4 regions of the Actinoallomurus bryophytorum genome follow, and region 2 is predicted to be linked to each of the others. Evidence: riboswitches for the same ligand, from Rfam matches in the RefSeq annotation. Region 2 holds a riboswitch; each other region holds the start of a gene.

Region 1 (3,902 bases), 2.6 Mb from region 2:
GCGCGGCGCAGCGCGGGCGGGACCGGAGAGGTCCGGCCGTAGCCGCGTGAGTCCATCGCCGCCGCGAGCTCGACCGACCGCTCCAGCGCGCCCTCGATGACCGGCATGACGAGCCCGCGCACGGCCCGCAGCCCGCGGTCCGGACGGCCGCGCAGCCGGTGCGCCGCCCGTACGCGCCGTACGTGTGTCACCGCCTGCGGCGCGAACGTCATCGCCACCACGACCGCGACCCCCATCTCGTACAGCGCGCCGGGCACCGCCTTCAGCAGCCGGCTGGGGCTGGCCAGGGCGTTGGCGGCGCCCAGGCAGACGAGTACGGCGGCCAGGCGCAGTCCGTCGTAGAGGCCGGAGAGCAGGCCGTGGGCGGTCACCGGGCCGCCGATCCGGGTGCCCGCCAGCCACGACGGCAGCGTCACCGACGGAAGCGTGAACAGCGCGGGCCCGGTGGCCTGCGCGGCGAACACCACCCAGAAGACGACGCGGATGACGACCACCACCAGGCCCAGGCGCAGGAACACCGCGTAGGAGCCCGCCCATGCCTCACCGGAGCGCCGCACGGCCACGACCAGGCCGGTGGCGGCCACGACCATCAGCAGGAGCAGCGGGCTGGCGGTACGGGTGGCCGCTGTGGCGAGACCGAGTGCCCACAGCCACCAGGCGCCCGGGTGCAGGTGCCGTCCGGCACTCACCCGCGCCCCCGCCGGGCGGGCGCCCTCACTGGCCGGTGCGGCGCCGCAGGGCCACCATGCTGCCGCCGGCGGCGAGCACGAGGACCACGCCGATGCCGACCGTAAGCGCGGTCGAGCCGGCGTCCTTCTTCTTCGCCGCGGGGGACGAGGGGGTGGCCGCCGGAGCGGCCGGGGCACAGGGCCCGAACGCGTCGATGGCGCAGATCAGGCCTGACTTGTCCGCCTTCGGCGTGGCCACCTTGGCGAGGACGTCCGAGCCCGTGGCACTCTGCGGCACGACCGCGCAGGACGTCTTGGCGGCGGGCGGCGTGGCGCCGGCGGGCGCGTCGGCCGGTTCGCCGTAGTCGATGACGACCGCGACCCGCTTGTCGCCTGCCCGCGCGGCGGTGGACCCGCAGATCTTCGCGAAGGCGGGCTCGGCGCGCGGAGGTGTGCCGGTGTCGCCGCTCGACCGGGCGAACCGCCAGCCTTCGACGGCGCCCTCCTTGGGATGCGCGGAGGCCGGGCCGGTCTTGGCGAAGGCCCAGTCCGAGCCGCTCGCCTGCCAGTAACCCCAGAACGCGGTGGCATCCGCCGTCGCCGGGGCGGCGAAAGCGAGAGTCGCCCCGACGACAAGGGCCGACACAACGCCGGATCGCTTGAGCATGGGCGCCTTTCTGGTGCTCTGCGAGGTCCCGGCGGAACGGGCGCACCGCGAGCACGCGCCCGGACTCCACCCGCAGACCACGACGGATTTCAGAGCCACACGGGGAGTATCCGTCGGATACGCCCCAGCGCCGGCGCGGGCATCCCGGCTCGCCTGCGGGCGGATGCCCGCCGGTCCACGGTTGCGGGTCAGCGCCGGATTCGAACCGGCTTTCCCCACGTCGGCGCGTGTGCTGCTGCCGATGAGTTGACCACGGACGCTGAGACCTCGTCAAAACGGCTCAGACCGGTAATCTGACGCATCGTGAGCCAATCCCCCGGCGGCCCGCCGCCCGAAGGCCCGGAGCCCCCGGATGATCCGCCGCCCGGCGCCCCCCGGCCAGAGCAAGGCCCCGCGACCGAGGAGTGGCAGCCGCCACACCCCGCGTCTCCGGCGCCGTCCCCGTACGGACCTCCTCCCCAGTACGGACCCCCGCAGGGACCGCCCCCTCAGGGGCCGCCTCCCGGGTACGGTCCCTCGCCGTACGGGGCGCCGCCGCCCGGTGCACCCCCGTACGGGCAGCAGCCGTACCCGCCGCAGTACGGACAGCCGCCTTATGGGCAGCCTCCGTACGGGCAGCCGTACGGGCAGCCCGTCCCCACCCGCAGGCGCCGGGGGCTGGTAATCGGCCTGGTCGCCGGGTTCCTCGTCCTGGCGGTCTGCGTCGCGGTCACCGCCGTGCTCGTCTCGCGCGACAAGTCGCTCGGCAAGCCGGCCCCCCTGCCCAGCGGCGTCACGGCCGAGGTGTCCTCGGTCGGGACCGTGACCATGGCGAAGCCCGGGGTCACCGTCCCGCTCGTCGACGTCTACGAGGACTTCCAGTGCCCGATCTGCAAGGAGTTCCACCGGGTCAACGACGTGACGCTCAAGAACCTCGCCGGGGAGGGGCGGGCGAAGATCGTCTACCACCCGATCGTGATCTTCACCAGTGAGCCGCTGTCGGGGAACTCGGTACGCGCGTCGGCCGCGGCGCACTGCATCACCGACGGGGCGCGGTGGCTGGCCTTCCAGGACCAGCTCTTCCTCCACCAGCCGCCGGAGGGGTCGGTCGGCTTCAGCACCACCGACCTGGTGTCCTACGGCCGGAGCGCGGGAATCGACGACTCGGGGTTCGGGTCGTGCGTGCGGAGCCAGCGGTACGCGGCAGAGGTGAGACAGACGAGCCAGACGGCGATCTCGGGTGGCGTGTTCGGCACGCCGACGGTGAACGTGGGCGGCGTGGCGCTGCCCTCGAGTGAGACGCTGACGGCCGAAGGATTGCGCAACGCGATCATCGCGGCCGGGTGAGGCCGCGGCTACTGCGGACACAGAGGAGACCAATGCCCTGGAGCTGGCGCTACGAGAAGGCCGACGGATCGGTGACCGAGGCCCCCGACCTCGGAGACGAGACGTGGACCACACAGGCGGACGCCGAGTCGTGGGTGGGGGAGAACTGGCGGAGCCTGGTCGAGGCCGGCGTCGACCAGGTCAGCCTGCTCGAGGACGGCCGCAAGGTGTACGGCCCGATGAGCCTGCACCCGCCCGAGGGGTGAGGCGCCCGCCACCGGCGCGCGGGACGGGCCCCACCCCCTGCCCGAGGGGGTGGCCCGCCCGCGGGTGCCATCTGCCCGAGTGGGGCGCCAGCCTGCGGTCGTCGGGGTACGCATCGCGGCGGGCTCCTATCCGGCGGTCCGGTCGGCGCCAGGCGACGCGTCCCTGATCGTCTGAGGCTCGCCGGTCACCACCTCGCCGGCGGTTTTCGCCGTCGTCGGCCCGGTCGGCGGTCGTGGCGGTACGCGTCGTGGCGGGCCACGTCGCGGTTCGGTCGCCCTCAGTGACGTGGGGCTGATCGTCTCGGGCCGCCCATCACCACCTCGGCGGCTGCCGCCACCGTCGGCCCGGCCGGCGGTCGTGGCGGTACGCGTCGTGGCGGGCCACCGGTCGCCTGTCCGGGACCGCGTCGCGGTTCGGGCGGCCTCCAGTGACGTGTCGCTGATCGTCTGAGGCTCGCCCGTCACCACCTCGCCGGCGGCTTTCGCCGTCGTCGGCCGGGACACGGTTCGGCGATGGCGAATCCGGGTCCTGTCCAGGGCGTACTCTGACTTTGTGGCCACACCGCTTCCGCGGTGGTGCCAGGGGGACTGGGACCGGCCTGGAGAAGATGGGCCCGCCGGACCGGTGAGCCAGAGCAGGAGCCGACGCGCGGTCTCGGTGGGCCTGCGCGTCCTCATCACCGCCGCCGCCTACTACGGAGCCGCCGAACTCGGACTCCGGCTCGCCGCCGTGCACGGCCACATCGCTCCGCTGTGGCTGCCGATCGGCGTCGCGGTCGTGTCCCTTCTGCTGTTCGGAGGCTGGACCGGTCCGGGCATCACGCTCGCCGCGTTCGCCGTCAACCTGCCCCTCGGGCCCTCGGTACCCGTCGTCGCGATGATCGCGCTGGGCAACACGGCCGCCCCGGTGTGCGCCTACCTCCTGCTCCGGCGGGCCGGCTTTCACCTCGGGCTGAATCGGCTGCGTGACGCCTTGGCGCTGATCTTCCTGGCCGC
Region 2 (3,902 bases):
TTTGATCGCGTCGCGGACGCGCGGCGTCCACAGCCCGCGCTTCTTCAGGTCCGCGACCAGGTAGGTGTTGATCTGCAGGAACTCCCCCGACAGCGTCTCGCGCTTGAAGACGTTGGACACCTGCGGCTCGATGCACTCGAAACAGCCGGCGATCGAGGCGATGGTCGCCGTCGGCGCGATCGCCACCAGCAGCGAGTTCCGCAGCCCGGCCTCACCGATACGCGTGCGCAGTGCCTCCCACTCGGCGGCGTGCACCGGCGTGGCGTCCGGCCAGTGGTCCGGGTGCAGCACGCCGCGGGCGGCACGTGTCCGGTCATAGGAGGGGTGCGGGCCGTTCGCGGCCGCCAGCGCCGCCGACTCGCCGTACGCGGCCAGCGCGATCTCCTCGGCGATGCGCGTGGACAGCTCCAGGGCCTCGGGCGAGTCGAACGCCAGCCGCAGCCGGAAGAACACGTCGGCCAGGCCCATCACGCCCAGGCCGACCGGGCGCCACCGCCGGTTGGCCGCGGCCGCCTCCGGCGTGGGATAGAAACCGCGGTCGATGGTGCGGTCCAGGAACCGCACGGCCGTACGGGCCGTGGCACGCAGCCGCGTCCAGTCCAGCCCGTCGTCGGTCACGTGCGCGGCGAGGTTGATCGAGCCGAGGTTGCACACCGCGGTCTCGGCGTCGCCGGTGACCTCCAGGATCTCGGTGCACAGGTTGGACAGGTGCACGACGTTGCCGGGCTCGGCGGTCTGGTTGCAGGCACGGTTGGCGGCGTCCTTGAACGTCATCCACCCGTTGCCGGTCTGCGCGAGGGTGCGCATCATCGCGCCGTACAGTTGCCGCGCGGGGACCTGGCGCACGAACCGGCCGTCGGCCTCGGCCCCGCGGTAGGCCGCGTCGAACTCCTCTCCCCACAGGTCGGCCAGCTCGGGCACCTGCTTGGGGTCGAACAGCGACCAGGTCGCGTCGGCCTCGACGCGGCGCATGAACTCATCCGGCACCCAGTTGGCCAGGTTGAGGTTGTGCGTACGCCGGGCGTCCTCCCCCGTGTTGTCCCGCAGTTCGAGGAACTCCTCGACGTCGGCGTGCCACGGCTCGAGATAGACGCACGCCGCGCCCTTGCGCCGCCCGCCCTGGTTGACCGCCGCGACGCTGGCGTCGAGCGTACGCAGCCACGGCACGATGCCGTTGGAGTGCCCGTTCGTGCCGCGGATCAGCGAGCCTCGGCTGCGTACGCGGGTCCAGGAGATCCCGATGCCGCCGGCGTACTTGCTGAGGCGCGCGACCTGCCCGTACCGCTCGTAGATCGCCTCCAGCTCGTCGCGCGGCGAGTCCAGCAGGAAGCACGAGGACAGCTGCGGGCGGGCGGCGCCCGAGTTGAACAGGGTGGGCGAGCTGGGCAGGTACGCGAGGCGCGACATCAGCCCGTACAGCTCCGCGGCCTCGGCGACGGTCTCGGCCAGCCCGCACGCCACGCGCAGGAAGAAGAACTGCGGGCGTTCCAGCACCCGCCGCGTCACCGGGTGCCGCAGCAGGTAACGGTCATGGACGGTCCGCAGCCCGAAGTAGGTGAACCGGTCGTCGGCGTCATGGTCGGCCAGCGCGTCCAGGGCCGGCGCGTTGCGGGCCACGAACGCGGCGGTCTCGTCATTGAGCAGACCCTGCGCATGTGCCGCCGCGACCGAAGCGCCGAACGTCAACGGGCCCGTCTCGCCGGCGATCAGCCGGGCCAGCAACCGGGCCGCCACCGTGGAGTAGGCGGGCTCGGCGACCACCAGAGCAGCGGCCTGCCGTACGGCCTCGGCCAGATCACCGGTGAGGCCGATACGCCTCGGATCGGTGTCCGGCAGCCCGGCGCAGGCGCGCTCGACCTCGGCTTTGAGCGCGGGTTCGGCGCTGGTGATGGTGGTGTGCGGCGCGATGAGCTGTTGTGTCACGTGCTCTCTCCCTCGCGAGCTTCACCTCACGAAAGGCGCGCACGGAGAACACGACCCCGCCGCCGGCCCTCCCGCGAGGCCTGGACGACCGCGCGCTCCCGCGCACGGGTCACTGGCAGGTCTTCGGACTCGCGGGCGCCACACCCCGGATCGGGTGTGTCCTACTGGCCGTCGCTTCCCAGGCCGGGGCCCAGTGCTGTTGACGGCGGTCGTTCCTGCTCACCGCTGCGGGGCAGTCCCGGACTCACACCGGGTTCCCTCTTACGACACCCGCCACACGAGGCGCGGGTGCACCAGCAACACCGAGAACCATACATGTAGTGGCCACCCGGAGGTAGGACTACAAGATGTTGCGTGTGTCGCGGCCGAGGAGAGCCCTGAACCGCATGACGAATCCCCGCTCCGGAGGACCGGAGCGGGGACGGTGTGGCGGTTCGTCAGGCCGTGACCGGCTCGGGTGCGGTGCCGGGCGCCTGCGCGGTCTCGGCGAACAGCCGCTCGGCCAGGGGTGCGAAGCACAGGCCGATCGCCGCCCACAGGATGGCCTGCGCGGCCACCGAGTAGAAGCGGAAATTGAACAGCACGTCCGCCGGGAAGCCCGGGTAGACGATGCGGCCCTGGGGGTCCTTCAGCGGCAGGGGTGTCTCGGTGGGATGCCTGCCGAACTGCTCGACGTTGGCGTGCAGATGCCCGAGCGAGGGCAGCAGCGCCATCACGATCCCTATCGCGACCGCGCACGCCAGCGCGGCGAGCAGGGTCGCGTTCCAGTTCCCGAATCGCGGTTTGAGCCGCTGGCCCAGCCAGACCGCCAGCACCAGGAAGGCGATCGAGCTCACGACCATCACCAGATACAGGCCGCTCCGATCGCGGATGGTCTCCTCATGGCCGATGGCGGGCGGGTTGGCCGGGTACTTGATGAACGGGATCAGGTAGAACCCCAGGAACCCGCCGAGCGCGACCAGCAGCGCCAGGTTCCGTGGCCGCAGCTTCCCGGTACGGCCGCAGGCCAGGGCATAGGCGACCGCGTACAGACCGCCCATCGCCGCACCGAACGCGATCATGCCCACGCCGATGCCGACGTTGGCCTGGATCGTCCGGCTGAACAGGTCCGGTCCGGCCGTCTCAGCGGTCAGACCGGCCGCCTTGTCCAGGACGGCCTGGGCGGCATCACGACCGCTCTCATAATCGATGGCCCGCTGGATCTGCGGCTCGGCGAAGATCCTGGCGAAAACGAACGCCAGGAGTCCTCCGATCGCCCCGACCAGCAGCCCACGCACGATGAATCGCCGTTCCACGGCTACTCCTCAGTCTCTGATCGGATCAGTGGCAGGGGAAGCCGAGGAAGTGCCGGGCGTCGTGGACGAACTCGTGGATGTACATGCTGTTGCCGAACACCGAGGTCGCACCCTGGTCGACGCCGATGAAGTAGTAGGCGGCCAGGCACAACGCGACGGTGCCGAACAGCCACAGGGCCGCCCGGGTGCCGGGCAGCACGACGGGCGTGGTGCGGGTGGTGGGCAGCGTGGACATGCTCATGTCAATGCCTCCTCAGGGATCCTGCGTCCCTCGTACGGGTGGAGCGCGATCGACAGTGGAGGGTCTGACTCTCCATCCCCGCGGGGATGGAACACAGTGGCGCGACCGCCCGGCTTTTCACCGGCTTCCTCCGACCGTCGCTTTCGTCCGGATCGTACGGCCACGTCTCCTCGCGGTCAACGTCACAGCAGGCCACGCCGCAGGTGGCCCGTGCCCGGCGAGGTCCGTACCTGCCGGGCGAGAGCGGCCACATGCTCGGGGGGTGTGGTCTTGACGATGCCGTGTCCGAGGTTGAACACGAACGGGCCGCCGCTGAGCGCGTTCAGGATGCGGTCTGTCTCCGCGTGGAGTGCGGGCCCGCCTGCGACCAGGAGCTGGGGGTCGAGGTTGCCCTGCACGCATCGGCCGAGCTCGTGCTGCACCTTCTGTGCGGCCCACTCCAC
Region 3 (3,902 bases), 2.5 Mb from region 2:
GACCTGGGTGGCCCGCAGCACCGCGAGGACGAGGTTGACCCGCTGTTCGGGATCGGGCGCGTCGCCGAGGATGTGCAGCCCGTCCCGGATCTGCACGTCCTTGATCTCGCACAGGTAGCCGTCGACGTGCAGGACGAACTCGTCGAACGCGGTCGCGTCGGGCTGGTCGTCGATGTGCAGGTCGTGGTGCAGCTGGGCGGCCTCGATCAGGGTCCAGATCTGCGCGCGCACGGCGGGCAACTTGGTCGGGTCGAGCGCCTGCACCGTGGCGTACTCGTCCAGGAGCTGTTCGAGCTTGGCCAGGTCCCCGTACGTGTCGGCGCGCGCCATCGGCGGCACCATGTGGTCCACGATGGTCGCGTGCCCGCGGCGCTTGGCCTGGGTGCCCTCGCCCGGGTCGTTGACGATGAACGGGTAGACGAGCGGCAGGTCGCCGAGGACCGCGTCGGGGGCGCACTCCGCGGACAGGCCGAGGCCCTTTCCGGGCAGCCATTCGAGAGTGCCGTGCTTGCCGAGGTGGACGACGGCGTCGGCGCCGAAGGTCCCGTCGAGCCAGCGGTAGGCGGCCAGGTAGTGGTGCGAGGGCGGCAGGTCGGGGTCGTGGTAGATCGCGACCGGGTTCTCGCCGAACCCGCGCGGCGGCTGGATCATCAGCAGCACGTTGCCGAAGCGCAGCGACGCCAGCACGATGTCGTCGCCATCGGTGTACAGCTCGCCCGGCGGCTCGCCCCAGTGCCGCCGTACGCCCTCGCGCAGGGAGTCCGGCAGCGCCGCGAACCATCGCTCGTAGTCCGCCAGCGGCACCCGCGCGGGCGCGGCGCGCAACTGCTCCTCGGTCAGCCACTCCACGTCGTGACCGCCCGCCGCGATCAGTGTGTGGATGAGCTTGTCGCCGTCGGTCGGATGGTCGCCGACCTGGTAGCCGGCCTCCTTCAGCGCCGCCAGCAGGCGTACCGCCGAGACCGGCGTGTCCAGGCCGACCGCGTTGCCGACGCGTGCGTGCTTGGTCGGGTACGACGACAGCACGATCGCCAGCTTCCGGTCGGCGGGCGGCGTGTGCCGCAGCCGCGCGTGGCGTACGGCGATGCCGGCGACGCGGGCGGCGCGTTCGGGGTCGGCGGCGTACACCGGGATGCCGTCGGGGCCCTCCTCCTTGAAGGAGAACGGCACCGAGATCAGGCGGCCGTCGAACTCGGGGATGGCGACCTGCATGGCCGCGTCCATCGGTGACAGCGCCGCGTCCGAGGCGTCCCAGACCTCCCGCGACGTGGTCAGGCACATTCCCTGGATGACCGGGACGTCCAGAGTGGCCAGGGCGCCCGCGTCCCAGCCGTCCTCGGCCGACGCACCTGCCGCGAGCACCGTGACCACGACGGTGTCGGCGCGGCCGAGGAGCTCCATCAGGCCCTCGTCGGCGGCGCGCAGCGAGCCGCAGAAGACCGGCAGGGCGTTGCCGCCCGCCGCCTCGATCCGCTCGCAGAGGGTGTCGACGAACGCGGTGTTGCCGGACAGCTCGTGGGCGCGGTAGAAGACCACGCCCACGGTCGGCCGCCCCTCGCGTACGACGGGGTCGCCGTGCACGCCGTACGCGGGCATCGCCTGCGGCGGCGCCCAGGGCTCCTCGTCGCCGGGTGACAGCATCCCGGCCAGGAAGCGCGCCAGCTCGCGCAGGTTGCCGACGCCGCCCTCGCGCAGGTAGTCCAGGGCCTCGGTGGCGACGCCGGACGGCACGGTGGACAGGGCCATCAGCTCGGCGTCCGGGCTCGCCTCGCCGCCCAGCGCGACGAGTGGCAGGCCACGTCGCCGCAGGTCCTCGACGCCCTCGCGCCAGGTGCTGAGGCCGCCGAGGAGCCGCAGGACCACGGCGTCGACGCCCTCGCACAGCGCGTCCAGGTCGGCGACGCCGAGGCGGGCCGGGTTACCGGTCGCGTAACCGGCCGAACGAGCCGACAAGAGCTCGGTGTCGGCGGTGGAGAGCAGCAAGACGCGCACGTGTGAGTCCTTCCCTCGGGGGTCCTCGCCCCGGGCCGGGTGCCTATCGCGGACGGCGGGAAGTCTCCTGACTCTCAGGTCATCGCACGGCGGCCCGGACCCCCTCGTGGGGACCGGTACCACCACCCGCGGCCTTCCAGCTCGCCGCCGTGGCCGTATGCGCGGGCTCGCTACCTGATCACAGTTGCGGGACAGCCCCGGAATCGCACCGGGTTCCTTCCCTCGCCGTCGCGGGACAGTCTACGGAGACCAGGGCCCTGCCGATACGTGCCGGATGTCACCCTCCACGGCTACCGTGGGCGCATGAGCGGTACCGGGCTCATCATGGAGCGGGCCGAGGTGACGCCGCCGGCGCACCTGGCGCCGTTCGTCGCGCACTACTCGGGCTACCGCTACGAGGGCCTGCCGCCGGGCACCCACCACGGCCTCCCGTCGCCGTACCTCACGATCGTCATCAGCCTCGGCGCGCCGACCCGTACGACGGTCATGCCCGACCCGCGGCAGGCGCCGGCCGAGTTCGCCGCGCTCCTGGGCGGGATGCACACCCGGGCCGCGCTGATCGAGCACGACGGCAGCCAGTACGGCGTCCAGCTCTCGCTCACTCCCGACGGCGCGAGGTCGCTGCTCGGCATGCCCGCCGGCGAGCTCGCGTCCACGATCGTCCCGCTCGACGGGCTCGCCCACACGCGCATGGGCGAGCTCATCGAGCGCATGGGCGAGGCACACTCGTGGCCCGCCCGCTTCGCCATCCTCAACGAGGTGCTGTCTCGCGACCTCGGCCGGCTGCCGGCGCCTTCGGCCGAGCTGGGCCACGCGTGGCGGCTCCTGACCTCACGCGGTGGCCGCGTCCGCATCGACGACCTCGCACGCGAGGTCGGCTGGAGCCGCCGGCACCTCGGCGAGCGCTTCACCGCGGAGTACGGCCTGAGCCCCAAGGAGGCGGCGCGCGTCATGCGCTTCGAGCGGTCGAAGCTCCTGCTGACGCGGCGCGAACGGCCCGCACTGGCCGCCGTCGCGGCGGCGTGCGGCTACTACGACCAGGCCCATCTGGCGCGCGAGTGGAACTCCTTCATCGGATGTCCGCCGTCGGTCTGGCTGACCGGCGACGACCTCCCATTCATCCAAGACGAGGAGGTGGAGCCTTAGCGACGATAGGGCCATGAGCGATACCAGGATCTGGCCCTCGATCCGCTACTCCGACGCCCACGCCGCGATCCGCTTTCTCATCGACGCGTTCGGGTTCGAACGCGTCGCCGTCTACGAGACCGGCGATCGCGTCGACCACGCCGAGCTCCGCTGGCCTACGGGAGGTGGCGTCATGCTCGGCAGCGCCTCACGCGAGGACAGCTCCATCTCCGGCCTGCCGGCCGGCACCGGCTCGGTCTACGTCGTGACGGACGACCCCGCGACCCTGTTCAAGCGCGCCGTCGCGGCGGGCGCGACCGTCGTCAGGGCGCCGCAGGAGGAGTCGTACGGTCTGGGCTTCACCGTCCGCGACCCCGAAGGGGTCTTCTGGAGCTTCGGCACGTACGCGGGCGCCGGAAGCTGAGCCCGGTCACAGTCAGGGGATGAAGATGTCGGAACGAATCCTTGCCGGCGATCCGTTCGGTGGCCGGCAGCCGACCCAGCACGAACGGATGAGTGGGAAGCCCTGGGACGCGTCGTACCACGACGGCCCCGCGCCCTGGGAGATCGGCGGGCCGCAGCCCGCGATAGCGCGGCTGGTGTACGAAGGCGTGTTCGCCGGAACGGTGCTCGACGCGGGTTGCGGGAGCGGCGACAACACGCTCCACGTCGCCTCCCTGGGCCTGCCGGTGCTGGGCTTCGACGTGGCCGAGACGGCACTGGCGGCCGCTCGGAAGAAGGCCGAGGACCGTGGGATCGAGGTCACGTTCGCCGCCGCCGACGCG
Region 4 (3,902 bases), 2.6 Mb from region 2:
CGCGGAAGGTGACCAGCCCGACCTTGTCGCGGCGCTGGTACGCGTCGAGCAGCAGGCTGAGGACCGCGGCCTTGACCGCGCTCATGCGCTTGCGCGCGGCCATCGAGCCGCTGGCGTCGACGACGAACAGCACGAGGTTGCCCTCGCGGCCCTCGCGTACGGGCTCACGGATGTCCTCGGCGCGGATGACCAGGCCGGTGCCGGTGCGGCCGCGCGAACGCTGGTGCGGCGCGGCCGCGAACAACGTCCCGGTCAGGTGGACCGTACGGCTGCCGGGCCGTGCGCCGACCGTGCGCCCGTACGGGGTGCGCGCACGTGACCGGCGGCCCGGCGCGCCCTCGCCGATGCCCGGCACGACGAACAGCCGCGGCCGGTAGACGGCACCGGCCGGGGAGGGCTTCGGCCGGTCGGCGCGGGTCTTCTCGTCCTGGCCGCCACCGGAGAGCGCCTGCCCGATGTCGACCAGGGCGCCCTCGCCCGGGCCGCCCTCGGCGTGCTCCTGCTCCTCGCGACCGCCCGAGCCGGGGCCGTCCGGATCGGGTTCGGGTTCGGGCTCGGTGTCGGTCTCGGACTCGGGCTCCGGGTCGCGCGCGGTCGTCTCGCCGCTCTGATCGTCCAGGTCGAGGTCGGGCGCGGGCCGCGGGGGCGGCACTTTGCCGGGAGGCGGGTCCTCCTCCACGTCGTAGTCGCCGGTGCGGTCGAGAACCTCGTCGAGCGTGTCCTCGTCCAGCCCCGGAGCGTCGAAGGGGTCGCGGCGGCGCCGGTGCGGCAGCGCGAGGCGCGCGGCGAGGCGTACGTCGGCCGGCGTGACGGCGCCGCGGTCGTGCCAGGCGGCGAGCGCGATGGCGGCGCGTGCCATCACGATGTCGGCCCGCAGCCCGTCGACCTCGAACTCGGCGCACACCGCGGTGATCTGCCGCAGTGCGCCGTCCGACAGCACGACCTTGGACAGCCGGTCGCGCGCCTCGCTGATGCGCCAGGCGAGCTCGGCGTCGGCCTGGGACCAGTCCGCCGCGAACGCGGCGGGGTCGGCCTCGTAGGCGAGACGGCGGCGTACGACCTCGGCGCGCTCGTCCGGGTCACGCGTCGCGGCCACCTCGGCGGTCAGCCCGAACCGGTCGAGCAGCTGCGGGCGCAGCTCGCCCTCTTCGGGGTTCATGGTGCCGACCAGCAGGAACCGCGACGCGTGGCGAATCGAGACGCCCTCGCGCTCGACATAGGACTGGCCCATGGCGGCGGCGTCCAGCAGCAGGTCCACGAGGTGGTCGTGGAGCAGGTTGACCTCGTCGACGTACAGCAACCCGCGATGCGCGGCGGCGAGCAGGCCCGGCTGGTACGCGCGGACGCCGTCGGTGAGCGCACGCTCGAGGTCGAGCGAACCGACGAGACGGTCCTCGGACGCGCCCACGGGAAGCTCGACGAGCCGCGCCTGGCGTACCTCGCCGGCGCGGCCGGCCTCGGCGTGCGGACCGTCGGGGCATTCGGGGTCGGGCGCCCCGGGGTCGCAGGAGAACCGGCAGCCGGCGACGACGTCGACGCCGGGCAGCAGCGCGGCGAGAGCGCGCACGATGGTCGACTTCGCCGTGCCCTTCTCCCCGCGCACGAGGACGCCACCGACCGATGGCGACACCGCGTTGATCAGGAGGGCCAGTTTGAGGTCCTCGAGTCCCGCGACGGCGGAGAACGGGTAGCTGTTCACCCGGCGATCGTCCTTTCCTCGGGTTTGCGCGCCCGTAGGTGGCCTGTCATCGGCGGCCGGAGTCTCCTGGCTGCCGGATCGTCGCCCATCCTCGGCCTTCCGGCTCACGCCGTGGCTGTCGGTGAGGAAGAACTTCCCGGTCACAGTTGCGCGACAGCCCCGGAATCGCACCGGGTTCCTCCGCGAACCGCCGATGCACAGCATGACATACGGCCCATCGGTCCTCGACATGCGCACGGAACCGGAGACCTGCGGGCGCCGGATGCTTGAATGAGGCGGTGCTTGAATAGAACGCGTTCTATTTCATGGGAGGCGCGGATGAAGCTCGGCATCAACCTCGGCTACTGGCAGCGGGATCCCGTGGACGACACCGAGACGGTGCTCGCCGCCGAACGCCTCGGCTATGACCAGGTGTTCACCGCCGAGGCGTACGGCTCCGACGCCTTCACCACACTCACCTGGTACGGCGCGCGCACCTCGCGGATCGGGCTGGGCACGGCGGTGACGCAGATGTCGGCGCGCACCCCCGCGGCCACCGCCATGCACGCGCTCACGCTGGACGGCCTGTCCGGCGGGCGGCTCGTGCTCGGGCTCGGCGCCTCCGGCCCGCAGGTGGTGGAGGGCTGGTACGGGGTGCCGTTCGCACGGCCGCTCGCACGGACGCGGGAGTACGTCCGGATCCTGCGCGACGTCTGGCGGCGCGCCGAGCCGGTGACCAATGACGGCCCGCACTACCCGCTGCCGCTGCGCCGCCACAGCCCGGACAGCGGCGTCACCGGGCTGGGCAAGCCGCTGAAGTCGATCGCGCATCCGGTGCGGCCGGACATCCCGATCTACCTCGGCGCCGAAGGGCCGAAGAACGTCGCGCTGTCCACCGAGATCGCGCAGGGCTGGCTGCCGCTGTTCGTGGATCCGAGCCGGATCGAGCCGGTCTTCGGCGAGTCCCTGCGGGGCCGGCCCGAGGGTTTCGAGATCGCGGCGACGGTCACGACGATCGTCAGTGACGACCTGCCGGCCGCGCTGGAGGTCGCGAAGATCCCGCTGGCCTTCTACATCGGCGGCATGGGCGCGCGGGACACCAACTTCCATCTGGACCTGATCGGCCGGCTGGGCTACGCCGAGGAGGCCGCGCGCGTACAGGAGCTGTTCCTGGAGGGACGCCGCGACGAGGCGGTCCGCGCCGTTCCCGACGGGCTGGCGGACGCCATCTCCCTGCTCGGCCCGCTCGGCCGGATCAAGGAGCGCCTCGCTCTGTGGCGGGAGTCCCCCGTGACGACGCTGCTCATCGCGGGGGTCAAGGACGAGCCGACGCTGCGGGCGATCCGGGACTTCGTGCGGGACTGACCGGCCGGGCGTCAGTCCCAGGCGCGCGAGAGCATCCACCCTCCGCTCGCCTCGTCATGGCGCAGCTCGTAGACGCCGATCTCCTTGTCCGGGGTCGCTTCGACCTGCCAGAACTCCCGCGCGGTCGTCTCCTCGGCCTCGGGGTTACGGTCGCGCCACCAGTCGCGCGTGGTCACCCAGTGGTCCAGCACCCGCAGGACGGTGTAGAGGCGGCCGTGCCACACGAACCGCGACGGCCGCCCGTCCACGAGCCAGACGTCCACCGGCTCGCCGTAGGACCGGCTCATGTGGACCTCGTCCATGCGTCTCGCGGACGCCGTCTCGCACCGCTCACTCCGCCCACGCGGGCCGCCTGCCTTCCCGGTCGATCGGTGCCGTGATGCCCGGGGGAAGGCGGGCGTCATCGAACATACGTTCGCATCGGGGGTTTTGGGAAGGGCTCGGCGGGTAACGCTCGGACTCCCCGGCGACCGAGAGGTGATCATCCAGGCCCGCACCACAAGGCGATACCGGCGCGACACCGTGGACGAATCCGGGACACTGACCATCAGACGGCTCTTTTAGGATCGTCCGTACGACACAAAAGGGTGAGCCGCATAGCATTGGACAGGTAAAGTGCCATGTCGTGGCAAGAGGTGCTCGAACGACGACGGTGAGTGACCTCAATTGTCGGGATGACCTGCATAAATGAGGCTCAAAGGTAGTATCGGGCAAAAACTCCGACCATCGCCATCGGGGCTCGCGTACGCTTTAGCGGCGGACGACATCCCTGGGCGAACGATCCGTCGCTCTCCGCCGCCACCGGCCACGACCCTCCATCCCCCTCACCGCTTCCCCTCCCAACCCCTCCCGTCCAGGA

Evidence for each region. A riboswitch is a leader RNA that binds a small molecule or an ion and turns the genes downstream of it on or off. The one in region 2 is predicted to bind cobalamin.
Region 1: another riboswitch for cobalamin. It lies ahead of FB559_RS01105 (SCO2322 family protein); the one in region 2 lies ahead of FB559_RS13290 (ribonucleoside-diphosphate reductase subunit alpha).
Region 3: another riboswitch for cobalamin. It lies ahead of cobN (cobaltochelatase subunit CobN); the one in region 2 lies ahead of FB559_RS13290 (ribonucleoside-diphosphate reductase subunit alpha).
Region 4: another riboswitch for cobalamin. It lies ahead of FB559_RS25340 (magnesium chelatase subunit D family protein); the one in region 2 lies ahead of FB559_RS13290 (ribonucleoside-diphosphate reductase subunit alpha).

The regions. Positions count from the first base shown of each region.
Region 1 covers NZ_VFOZ01000001.1:224,417-228,318, reverse strand. Annotated here, with positions in the region: gene FB559_RS01110 (energy-coupling factor transporter transmembrane component T) at 1-689, opposite strand, end outside; gene FB559_RS01105 (SCO2322 family protein) at 715-1,335, opposite strand; cobalamin riboswitch at 1,453-1,612, opposite strand; gene FB559_RS46045 (DsbA family protein) at 1,639-2,661, shown strand; gene FB559_RS01095 (hypothetical protein) at 2,694-2,906, shown strand; gene FB559_RS01090 (MASE1 domain-containing protein) at 3,532-3,902, shown strand, end outside.
Region 2 covers NZ_VFOZ01000001.1:2,830,260-2,834,161, forward strand. Annotated here, with positions in the region: gene FB559_RS13290 (ribonucleoside-diphosphate reductase subunit alpha) at 1-1,923, opposite strand, end outside; cobalamin riboswitch at 2,021-2,236, opposite strand; gene FB559_RS13295 (CbtA family protein) at 2,361-3,218, opposite strand; gene FB559_RS13300 (CbtB domain-containing protein) at 3,244-3,459, opposite strand; gene hemE (uroporphyrinogen decarboxylase) at 3,642-3,902, opposite strand, start outside.
Region 3 covers NZ_VFOZ01000001.1:5,353,626-5,357,527, reverse strand. Annotated here, with positions in the region: gene cobN (cobaltochelatase subunit CobN) at 1-1,992, opposite strand, end outside; cobalamin riboswitch at 2,053-2,211, opposite strand; gene FB559_RS25140 (helix-turn-helix domain-containing protein) at 2,296-3,138, shown strand; gene FB559_RS25135 (VOC family protein) at 3,152-3,541, shown strand; gene FB559_RS25130 (class I SAM-dependent methyltransferase) at 3,567-3,902, shown strand, end outside.
Region 4 covers NZ_VFOZ01000001.1:5,390,400-5,394,301, reverse strand. Annotated here, with positions in the region: gene FB559_RS25340 (magnesium chelatase subunit D family protein) at 1-1,699, opposite strand, end outside; cobalamin riboswitch at 1,737-1,906, opposite strand; gene FB559_RS25335 (LLM class F420-dependent oxidoreductase) at 2,018-3,043, shown strand; gene FB559_RS25330 (DUF6504 family protein) at 3,055-3,330, opposite strand.